Regions from separate parts of the Corynebacterium sp. TAE3-ERU30 genome, predicted to be linked through region 1. Evidence: riboswitches for the same ligand, from Rfam matches in the RefSeq annotation. Region 1 holds a riboswitch; each other region holds the start of a gene.
The links. A riboswitch is a leader RNA that binds a small molecule or an ion and turns the genes downstream of it on or off. The one in region 1 is predicted to bind thiamine pyrophosphate.
Positions count from the first base shown of each region.

Region 2: linked by a shared signal. The riboswitch ahead of thiC (phosphomethylpyrimidine synthase ThiC) and the one ahead of KR227_RS04120 (ECF transporter S component) in region 1 are both predicted to bind thiamine pyrophosphate.
Region 3: linked by a shared signal. The riboswitch ahead of KR227_RS01875 (thiamine phosphate synthase) and the one ahead of KR227_RS04120 (ECF transporter S component) in region 1 are both predicted to bind thiamine pyrophosphate.

Region 1 is NZ_JAHUTO010000002.1:251,151-254,423, reverse strand. Features, by position in the region: gene KR227_RS04125 (DUF808 domain-containing protein) at 91-1,002, opposite strand; TPP riboswitch at 1,177-1,286, shown strand; gene KR227_RS04120 (ECF transporter S component) at 1,281-1,886, shown strand; gene KR227_RS04115 (ABC transporter ATP-binding protein) at 1,982-3,273, shown strand, end outside.
Region 2 is NZ_JAHUTO010000005.1:160,738-164,010, reverse strand. Features, by position in the region: gene thiC (phosphomethylpyrimidine synthase ThiC) at 1-1,325, opposite strand, end outside; TPP riboswitch at 1,318-1,430, opposite strand; gene KR227_RS10460 (YwqG family protein) at 1,538-2,308, opposite strand; gene KR227_RS10455 (FAD/NAD(P)-binding protein) at 2,432-3,273, shown strand, end outside.
Region 3 is NZ_JAHUTO010000001.1:416,099-419,371, reverse strand. Features, by position in the region: gene KR227_RS01890 (thiazole synthase) at 1-26, opposite strand, end outside; gene thiS (sulfur carrier protein ThiS) at 32-241, opposite strand; gene thiO (glycine oxidase ThiO) at 259-1,392, opposite strand; gene KR227_RS01875 (thiamine phosphate synthase) at 1,385-2,038, opposite strand; TPP riboswitch at 2,030-2,135, opposite strand; gene KR227_RS01870 (DUF1648 domain-containing protein) at 2,149-3,066, opposite strand.

The DNA.
Region 1 (3,273 bases):
CAATAAAGGCGCCGCAGCGGAGACTCACCCCAGTGCGGCGCCTGCGGAGATATACCCCGCCCAAGTTGTAGTGAAGTCGTAGTGGTTGCGTTAGTGGTTGCGCTTCAGCGGCGAGAAGTGCACGGCCGTGGCCAGAATGCTGCCGATGATCGCACCGACCACGAGCGAGTAGCCGGTATTAATCAACCAGCCGAGGAAGCTGTAGTGGCCGTGGGAGAGGGAATGCATCAGGTCCTCGGGGCCACGCCATCCCAGCTCGGCGGCACCGTGGACGATAATGTGCCCGCCGACCCAGAGCATGGCGAAGGTGCCGATCACGCTGATCGCGGCCAGCACCTTCGGCATAGCGGCGACCAGTCCGCGGCCGAAGGTGGCGGCGCCGGAGTTATCGGAGGCGGCGAGCTTGAGCCCCACATCATCCATCTTCACCAGCAGCGCCACCGCGCCATAGACCAGCGCGGTCAGGCCCATGGCCACCACCACGAGCACCGCGGTGCGCACCCCGAAGGTCAGGTGGGCCACCTGGTTGAGGGAGATCACCATGATCTCCGCGCTCAAAATGAGATCGGTGGCGATGGCGCTTTTGACCAGCTGGTCCTCATCCACCGACTTATTGGCGGAGGCCGGGGTCTGTTTGCCTTCCGCGCCGGTGACCAGCTCGACTACCTTCTCCATGCCTTCGAAGCAGAGAAAGGCACCGCCGACCATCAGGATCGGGTTGAGTAGCCAGGGCACCAGCCAGCTCAATAGCAGCGCCAGCGGCAGGATCACAATGAGCTTATTAAAGAGCGAGCCCCGGGCGATCCGGAAGATCATGGGCAGCTCGCGCGAGGGCGAGACTCCGGCGACGAACTTCGGGGTCACAGCCGCATCATCGACCACCACGCCGGCGGCCTTGGTAGAGGTCTTGGCCGCGTGGAGAGCCACATCGTCAATATTCGCGGCGGCGGCCCGAGCAAGAAGGGAGACGTCGTCGAGAAGCGCTGCAAGCCCACCGGCCATGAAGAGGTCCTAACTAGATACGGGGAAAAAGAGCGGTTGCTTAGGGTGCACTAGCCCCGCTAGTGTTGCAAGAGCCGTGTACCGGCGCTGCCACTCCACAGTGTGCATGGACCAGCCTTGGCCTGTGCGTTTATCTGTGTGGGAGTCGCGCCGTTGCCTAAGCATACTAAATACTGACATTACCGCGGGTGCCCGCGCGCCATAGGCCGCGCTGGGGCTGAGAACACACCGTGTGAACCTGATCCGGGTAATTCCGGCGAGAGGGAGGGTACTTTTTCATGACATCATCAACCCAGCGCACCGCCTCGCGGTGGCGCGTCGTCGACATCGTGGTGGCCGCCGTATTGGGTGTGGCGACCGGTCTGATTTTCTGGATCTGGAATTCGGTGGGCTATGCCTGGTACACCGCCGCAGACGCACTCACCCCTGGTTTGGGCGGTATCGCCGTGGGCGTGTGGCTGCTCGGCGGCGTTCTTGGCGGGCTGGTGATTCGCAAGCCCGGCGCCGCGATTTTCGTGGAGCTGCTCGCCGCCGCCGTCTCTGCCACCTTGGGTAGCCAGTGGGGCCCGGAGACCCTGTACTCCGGTCTGGCGCAGGGAATCGGCGCAGAGCTGATCTTCCTCATTTTTGCTTATCGACGCTTCACTCCCGTCGTGGCCATGCTGGCCGGTGCCGGCGCCGCAGTTGGGGCATTCTTGCTGGAGCTGGTGCTCAGCGCCAACTACGCCAAGTCGCTGCTCTTTAATATCACCTACCTTTCCACCCTGATCGTCTCCGGTCTCTTCCTGGCGGGTCTGCTCGGCTATGTGCTGGTGCGGGCGCTCGCAGCGGCTGGCGCCTTGGATCGTTTCGCGGTAGGCCGCGAACACCGCGCTGAAGTCTAAGCTGCCCGAACCGCATCCGCCGCAGCGCGTGGGTGCGTCGCCGCCCACGGCGAGAATCTCAAGGAAAGTGGCCCATAGTGAAGCACTCACACGGTCTGTCGCAGTTCAGCGACGCCGCTGCCCCCGTGCATGTGCGGGACTATTCCTGGCGGCACGGAGGCCGAAAAAACCCGACTCTGCGCTCCATTAATCTGCAGATCGAGCAGGGTGAGCGGGTGCTCGTTTTAGGGCAGTCCGGAGCGGGCAAGTCCACGCTGCTGCACGCCATCGCCGGCGTGCTGGGCGGCGAGGATGAGGGCGATGAGCACGGCAGCATCACTGTTGCGGGGCGCTCGCCCGAGCAGGCCCGTGGCCTCGTGGGAATGGTGCTCCAAGACCCCGACTCGCAGGTCATCAGCTCGCGCGTGGGCGATGATGTCGCCTTTGGCTGCGAGAACCTCGGTGTGGAGCGCGCGGAGATCTGGCGGCGAGTACCCGAGGCACTCGAGCTGGTGGGGCTGCATCTGCCGCTGGATCATCCCACCGCAGAGCTATCTGGCGGGCAAAAACAGCGCCTCGCCTTGGCCGGGGTGATCGCGATGGGCGCGCGGGTGATTGTGCTCGACGAGCCCACCGCCAACCTCGATCCCACCGGGGTGCGCGAGGTCCGCGATGCGGTGATCGCCGTTGCCGAGCGCACCGGGGCGACACTCATCGTGGTGGAACACCGGGTAGACATCTGGCAGCAGCACCTCGATCGCACGGTGGTCGTGGGCGCTGCGGGCGATATCGCCGCCGATGGGCCCATCGACACCGTCATCGCCGAGCATGGTTCCGAACTGGCGGAGCAGGGAGTGTGGGTTCCCGGGGTGGAGCTCGACCTACCCGCCGCCCACACCGTGCCGACGAACGCCAATGCAGCACTATCCGCCACGGATCTTATGGTGGGGTGGCAGAAGAACCAGCCGGTGGCGGGGCCGCTGAACCTCAGCATTCCCGCCGGGCATTCCACCGTGATTACCGGCGATAATGGCGCCGGTAAATCGACGCTGGCGCTCAGCGTCGCCGGCCTGCTCCGGCCCGTGCGCGGGAGCGTGCGGGTGCACACACCGCAGCGCAGCGTCGATCCGCACCGCTTGCGCTCTGTCGCTTTGGCCCAAACCTTGGGCTACGTGTTTCAGGACCCCGAGCATCAATTTGTCGCCCGCACCGTGCGCGAGGAGCTGCTCGTGGGCCCGCGCGTAATTAGCGGCAATAAGCATCTGAAGGAGCATCCCCGCGTGGATGAGCTTTTAGAGCGGCTGCGGCTCGCCCACCTCGCCGAGGCCAATCCTTTTACTCTGTCCGGCGGGCAAAAACGCCGCTTGTCTGTGGCGACGGCGCTGGTTGCCGCCCCACAGGTCTTGCT
Region 2 (3,273 bases), on a different contig from region 1:
TTGGGCAGGCCCAAATGCTCCTTCGGGGTGACGTAGCAGAGCATCGCGGTGCCCGCCTGGCCGATGATGGCGGCGCCAATCGCGGAGGTGATGTGATCGTAGCCGGGGGCAATATCGGTGGTCAGCGGGCCGAGGGTATAGAAGGGGGCCTCATCGCACCAGTCCTCCTCCCAGGTGACATTTTCTGCCACCTTGTGCATGGGGATGTGGCCGGGGCCCTCGATCATCACCTGCACGCCATGATCGTGGGCGATGCGGGTGAGCTCGCCGAGAGTGCGCAGCTCGGCCAACTGGGCCTCGTCATTGGCATCGGCGATCGAGCCCGGGCGCAGGCCATCGCCGAGGGAGAAGGTGACATCATAGGCGGCGAGAATCTCGCAGAGCTCCGCGAAGTTGGTGTACAGGAAGGACTCGCGGTGCTCCTTCAAGCACCACGCCGCCATGATCGAGCCGCCGCGGCTGACGATGCCGGTGACGCGCTCGGCGGCCAGCGGAATATAGCGCAGCAGCACCCCGGCGTGCACCGTCATATAATCCACGCCCTGCTCGCACTGCTCAATGATGGTGTCGCGGTAGATCTCCCAGGTGAGCTTGGTGGGATCGCCCTTGACCTTCTCCAGGGCCTGGTAGATCGGCACGGTGCCCACCGGCACGGGGGAGTTACGCAGGATCCACTCGCGGGTCTCGTGAATATTGTCGCCGGTGGAGAGATCCATGATGGTGTCCGCGCCCCAGCGGGTGGCCCACACCATCTTCTCCACCTCCTCCGCGATGGAGCTAGTGACCGCCGAATTACCGATATTCGCATTCACCTTCACCGCGAACTTCTTGCCGATGATCATCGGCTCGATCTCGGGGTGCCTGTGATTGGCGCAGATCACTGCACGGCCCGCGGCCACCTCCTCGCGCACCTCCTCGGGGGTGAAGCCCTCGCGGTGGGCGATGAAGGTCATCTCCGGGGTGATGATCCCGGCCCGAGCCCAGGCCAGCTGGGTGCGCACCAGCGTGGTGGGCTGCGCCTCCGAGGCGGGGGCGGGGGCCGGGGTTTCCCACTGCTCGCGCAGCGGCTCGAGGCCCTTCTTCAGATCCAGCTGGGGGTTGTCCTCGGTGTAGATACCGGAGGTGTCATAGACCTCGAAATCCGTGCCGGTGGTCAGCTCGATGGCCCGCGCCGGAATGCGCATGGTGGTGGTGGAGCCATCGGTGTTGGTGTGGGTGACCTCGCGGTAGGTCTTGTGGCTGCGGTAGATGGGGCCGGTGGTCAGCTCGCCCGGTTCGGGCGCGGCACTGCGGGCCTTCTTGGCGGCAGACAGACGGGTAGTCATAAAAAATCCTTCCTACGCTGGCATGATCCAGACAGGTTCATACGGTCGACCCATGCGCTGGGTCCTCTCAGCGCGCAGCATCAGCGCACTCCCGTGGGTATGAGGTTGTATTTACTTAAGGCTATAGCACGATGGCCGCTCTGTCCTCGCTTTGGGCCATGACCCCCGCGCTACCCCTGAGTCGGCGGGGAACAGAGCACCTCAGCGCGTGGCTAGTAGCAGTCCCAGCTATAGCCGACGCGGGAGAAGTCGCGGGCCTTAAGATCCGCAGCGGAGATGAAAAACGCCCCCACGCCGGCATCGCCCCACATCACCGGCCCCTCGCTATCGATCTGCAGCAGCAGCACATCGAGCTCATCTTCTGGGGTGCGCAGGTCCGCCTGGGTGAAGAAGGGATAGCCGCCGATACGGTGCCCGCCGGCGGTGTGGCTATCGCGGAGCTGATCCACGAGCTCGTCGATATCGGCAGCATCCACCGTGATACCCAGCTCGTCTTCTGCGTCCTCCACCGCCTCCTCGAAGCGATGGTCCTCGGTGGAGATGGGCTGGCGGACGAGCTCGAAGTCCATCCCAGTGCCCTCGCTGCGAGTAAAGGGGGTGTGGGCCGCGGCGGGCAGGGTATAGGCGCTGCTGTCGACGGTGGAATCAAAGGATTCGCGGTAGATCACCCGGTGGTTATTGCGCCGGATATTGTCGAAGTCGTGCATGCCCAGCAGGTCATCGCCGCCGATGAAAAATTGCAGCAGGCCGGTGGTAGGCAGCAGATCATTAGCGGGAAGCTCGGCGAGGTTGAGCTGCGTCAGAAATACCAGCGGCTCGCCATCTTGGCCCACCGGCGCCTCTTCGCCAGGGTCCAGATAGGGCTGGCCGCCCACGGTGCTCTCGCTCAGCGTCTGCGGGGTGCCGCGCAGCTGAATCTCGATAGAGGGGAGGGTGGAGTGTTCGGTGATATGCGCGAAGAGACGCTCGGATTCGCTGCTCATGGGGTCCTTTCCGCTAGGGCGCTCGCTCAATGACTGTGGTGCGCCTCATGCTAGGGTGCCGAGGCGCCCAGCGCTAGGGAACACCTGTACGAAGTCGAGGCGGCGGCGGAATACAATGGCCCTATGGCTCGAATAGCGATCATTGGGTGTGGCCCGCGGGGATTGGCGGTGCTGGAAAGGCTGACAGCTTTCGCCGAGCAGCGCGGCGTGCAAGATCTGTGCATCGAGGTGATCGAGGAGTACGCTCCCGGCTCCGGTGCGGTGTGGAATCCCGAGCAGTCGCCGCTCATGCTCATGAATACCGCCAGTGGGGAAGTCACGGCCTTCGTGGACGAGACCGTGGAGCTCAGCGGCCCGCTCTGCACCGGCCCCACTCTCTATGAATGGGCCCATAGCGACGCCGCGGAGCCGTGGCTGGCGCTCGCCGGCGAGTGGGCACAGCAGGAAGCCGCGCAGCTTGCGGCCGCGGATCCCGCCAGCCGGCCCCTCTATGGCCTCTATCTGCAGTGGCGTTTCTCCCAGCTCAACGGCGCGGGCGTGCGGGTGCATACGCGCCGGGCCCGCCGCGTCCATCGCTTCGGGGAGGGCTGGCAGATCGACTTCGCCGATGCGGCGGAATCTATTCGCGTGGACGCCTGCGTGCTCACGCTCGGCCACATCCCCGCCCAGCTGCCACCCGATGTGCGCCAGCTCGACGAGGCGCTAGCGCAGCTCGGGATCACCAATACGCTGCACATCCACCCCGCTAATGCCGCCGACCACCTCGCGGAGCTCGAGACGCTAGAGCCCGGTGAGACGGTGCTGATTAAGGGCGTGGGGCTGTCTTTCTTTGACTATATGGCCGCCCTCACCGAAGGCCGCGGCGGCCGCTTCACCGCGGCGGGCTATGAGCCCTCGGGGCGGGAGCCGCATATCGTGGCCGGCTCCCCGAGTGGTCTGCCCTATCGCGGCAAGCGGAATCTGCT
Region 3 (3,273 bases), on a different contig from region 1:
AACTCGTGTGGGCCAATACGCAGCATAAAAACTAGCCTCCTTGGGCGGCGGTGAGGATATCAATGGTGTGATCGGCGGAGAGCGTATGCTCGGCCCACTCCGCGGCCGGCACCACGGTGGCGTCCACGGCCACGGCGATGCCCGCGGTCTCTGCGGAGCCGGTGTGCTGCCGCACTACCTCGGCCACGGTGATCGGGGAGGAGAAGCGCTGGGGCGAATCATTGATGGTCAGGGTGAACATAGGGGTGGATGTACTCCTCACAACGTGCTGGGTCGTTCGTGCCGATAAGGATTGCAGTGCTCGAGATCCTGTGGCTCGCCGCCTTCCACGAGCTCGACCGTGCGGCGCGCCGCCCAGGAGCTGAGCAAAATACCGTGCCGGAAATAGCCGGTAGAGACGATGAGATTTCCCATGCGGGCGCGGCCCAGATAGGGCAGATCATCCGGCGAGCCGGGCCGGGCGCCGGTGGCTGCCTCGATAAGCTCGCATTCCTCCAGTCCGGGCATGATGCGGATGGCGTCGCGAAGCAAATCATAGACCGCCCCCACCTTGGGCTCTTGCAGATGATCCTCGCGGGTGCTCGCGCCAATAGCGATGGTCTGATCCACGGCGCGCGGAATGATGTAGACGGGGCGATCCTCCACGAAGCCGCGTATCACCTTGGTGCACAACGGCTGCAGGTGAGCAGGCACACGCACCCGCAGAATATCGCCGTAGACCGGGCGCAGCTGCACCGGATTGTCCCAGCCGGTGATTTCCCCCACGCCCAGCCCGGCGGCAAGAATCACCTGCTCGTTTTCCTCTACCGCATAGGTGGCGGCGCTGGTGTGCAAAGCCTGCACGCGCTCCGCGGCATCGAGATGCGTCACCGCCTCGGAATGAAGCTCCACCCCGAGCGTGCGACAGGCATCAAGCAGGGCGCGGGCGCAGACGCGAGGATAGATCTGAAAATCCCCAGGGATGCTCACCGCGCCCGTCAGGCGCGGACTCAGCGCCGGCTCCTCGCTGCGGGCCTGGCGGGTAGTGATGCGGGTGGCGCGCATCTCGAAGGCGTGTTGATAGAGCGCGAGCTCTTCCACATGCTGGCCATCGGCGTGATCGGCGGCCACCACTAGGGTGCCGGCATCATCGAATCCCAGCGGTAGCTCGGTGTGCGCGGAAAGCTCCGCCACGAGCTCCGGCCAATACCGGGCCGCATCCTTCATGAGCGGAAAGAGAGCCTCTTGGCGGTACTGCACCTCCGCCACCGGGGCCAGCATCCCGCCCGCATAATGGGTGGCCCCCGAGGCGGGGGAGGGATCGAAAAGCCGCACCTGATGGCCGCGGCGCGCAAGACTAAAAGCGGTGCTCAGGCCCACAATGCCGGCGCCAATGATCGTCACCTTAGACATGGCTCAACCCCTGCAGCACCTGCTGCACGGCCGCGCCGGGATCGGGAGCATGGTGCAGGGCGCGCACCAGCGCGACGCCGGCCACCCCGGTGGCGCCAAGATCGGCGGCATCGCTGGGCTGGACATCGCCGATGGCCACCACGGGCAGGGTGGAGAGCTCTACCAGCTCCGGATAGCCCGCTAGACCAATGGGGGCGCGACCGGAATCCTTGGTGGGGCTGGGCCGAAAAGGCCCGCAGCCGATGTAATCAATCACCTCGGCCACCTCATTCGCGGCGGCGACGAGCTCGCGGGTGCCGGTGGTCAGCCCGATGATGGCGTCGGGGCCAAGCAGGGCGCGGGCGGCGCGGACGGGGATATCGGCTTGGCCGAGGTGCACTCCCGCGATCGGCGCGCCCGCGGCACGGGCCGCCAGGGCCACATCAACGCGGTCATCGACGAGCGTGCGCGTTGTCGGTGCCACCTCGTGCACAGCGTGGGCCACGGCGCAGGAAAGATGAAAGAGATCGCGGGCAGAAATAGGCTTCGAGCGCACTTGCACGACGCCCGCGCCGGCGCGAGCGCAGCGCACCGCCGTGTCCACGACCCGCACGGGATCGTCGGCGGCGGTGACCAGATAACAGCGATAATCAACGGTGTCGCCCATAGGCATGCTTCCTTCGTCGGTGCTAACCACAGCAGGTTCTAGCGGTGTGTTCTCAGCCTCTCGCCACTGCGGCGACGAGGCACCCGCGCATGGGGATTAGTGTACGCGCTCTAGTCGCTCGCGTTGCTCGTTTCGCTCAGCCGAGCGTTGATCTCTGCGGCGATCTCTGCGGCCTGCCCCTCGGGTACCACGATGGTCGCGCGCTGCTGCTGCAGCTGCACGCGCACCGCATTGCCGGGGCCGAGGATAACGTAGAGGTCGGAGCCATTCTGGTTGATTCCATAGCCGCCACAATCCCAGAAGCCGACGTGGTCGATAGTCTCGACCTGCTGTATCTCCGAGTAGGGAAACACCATGAGTTCGGGGGAGCGGAGGATCAGGGCGGCGTCGTCAAGCTCGATGCGCGTGCGGCTGCCGAGATACGCGGTGGTGATGATGATCCCGAGGACGAAGATCATGGTGGCGGGGGAGATGAGCACCAGCAGCAGGGACGGCAGCAAGAGGAGGAGTGTTCCCCAGGGGATGCGGCGGGTGGGGTCTTCCCAGACACGGGGCGCAGACTCGACGTGCAGCGCCGCGATTGTCTGGCGGCGCACCCAGCCGTGGAGTAGTGCTGCGAGAAACACCGAGAGCAGCATCGTGATCACACCCGGCAGCCACGCCGTGTGCACCGTCGCGAGCTCTGTCTCATCGAGACCGCGTTGGGGCAGCAGGACATCGAGGAGCAGCGCCAGCATAAAACCAGAGGACAGCACCGCCGCCCCGCCGAGGCCGCATACCCGTCGCCGGACCGCTAGTCCGCCCAAGAGCAGGGCGAGGGGGCCGAAGAGCCCCGCCAGAATAAGAATCAGCGACAGTGGAGAACCAAAGTTATTGGGCGGGCCGGTCAGGCCCCAGTGTGTGGCGATGGTCGCGGGAAGCTCGGGCAGCAGCGCGAGCAGAACCCACGCCAGCCCCGGCAGCATAATTGCCAGCGGCAGCAGCAGATAGGCGATCAGGAACGGTCTACGGGGCAGCTGGGACCTCATGCCATAGAAGTATAGGAGCAAAGGGGGCTGGCGGGCGCGCCACGCATGGAGAATACGCTGTGTCGATCATTTGTTATTGCTGGCTGAGCATGGCATAATCTCGAAAGTTGTCTGCCTCATTGATGGCAGCTTCTGTCACTGTCTCGGATACGAACCAGCCGAGCGCCCCGGCACGTGGGGAAAAGCCGCTAGGTTCCTCTATTCAGC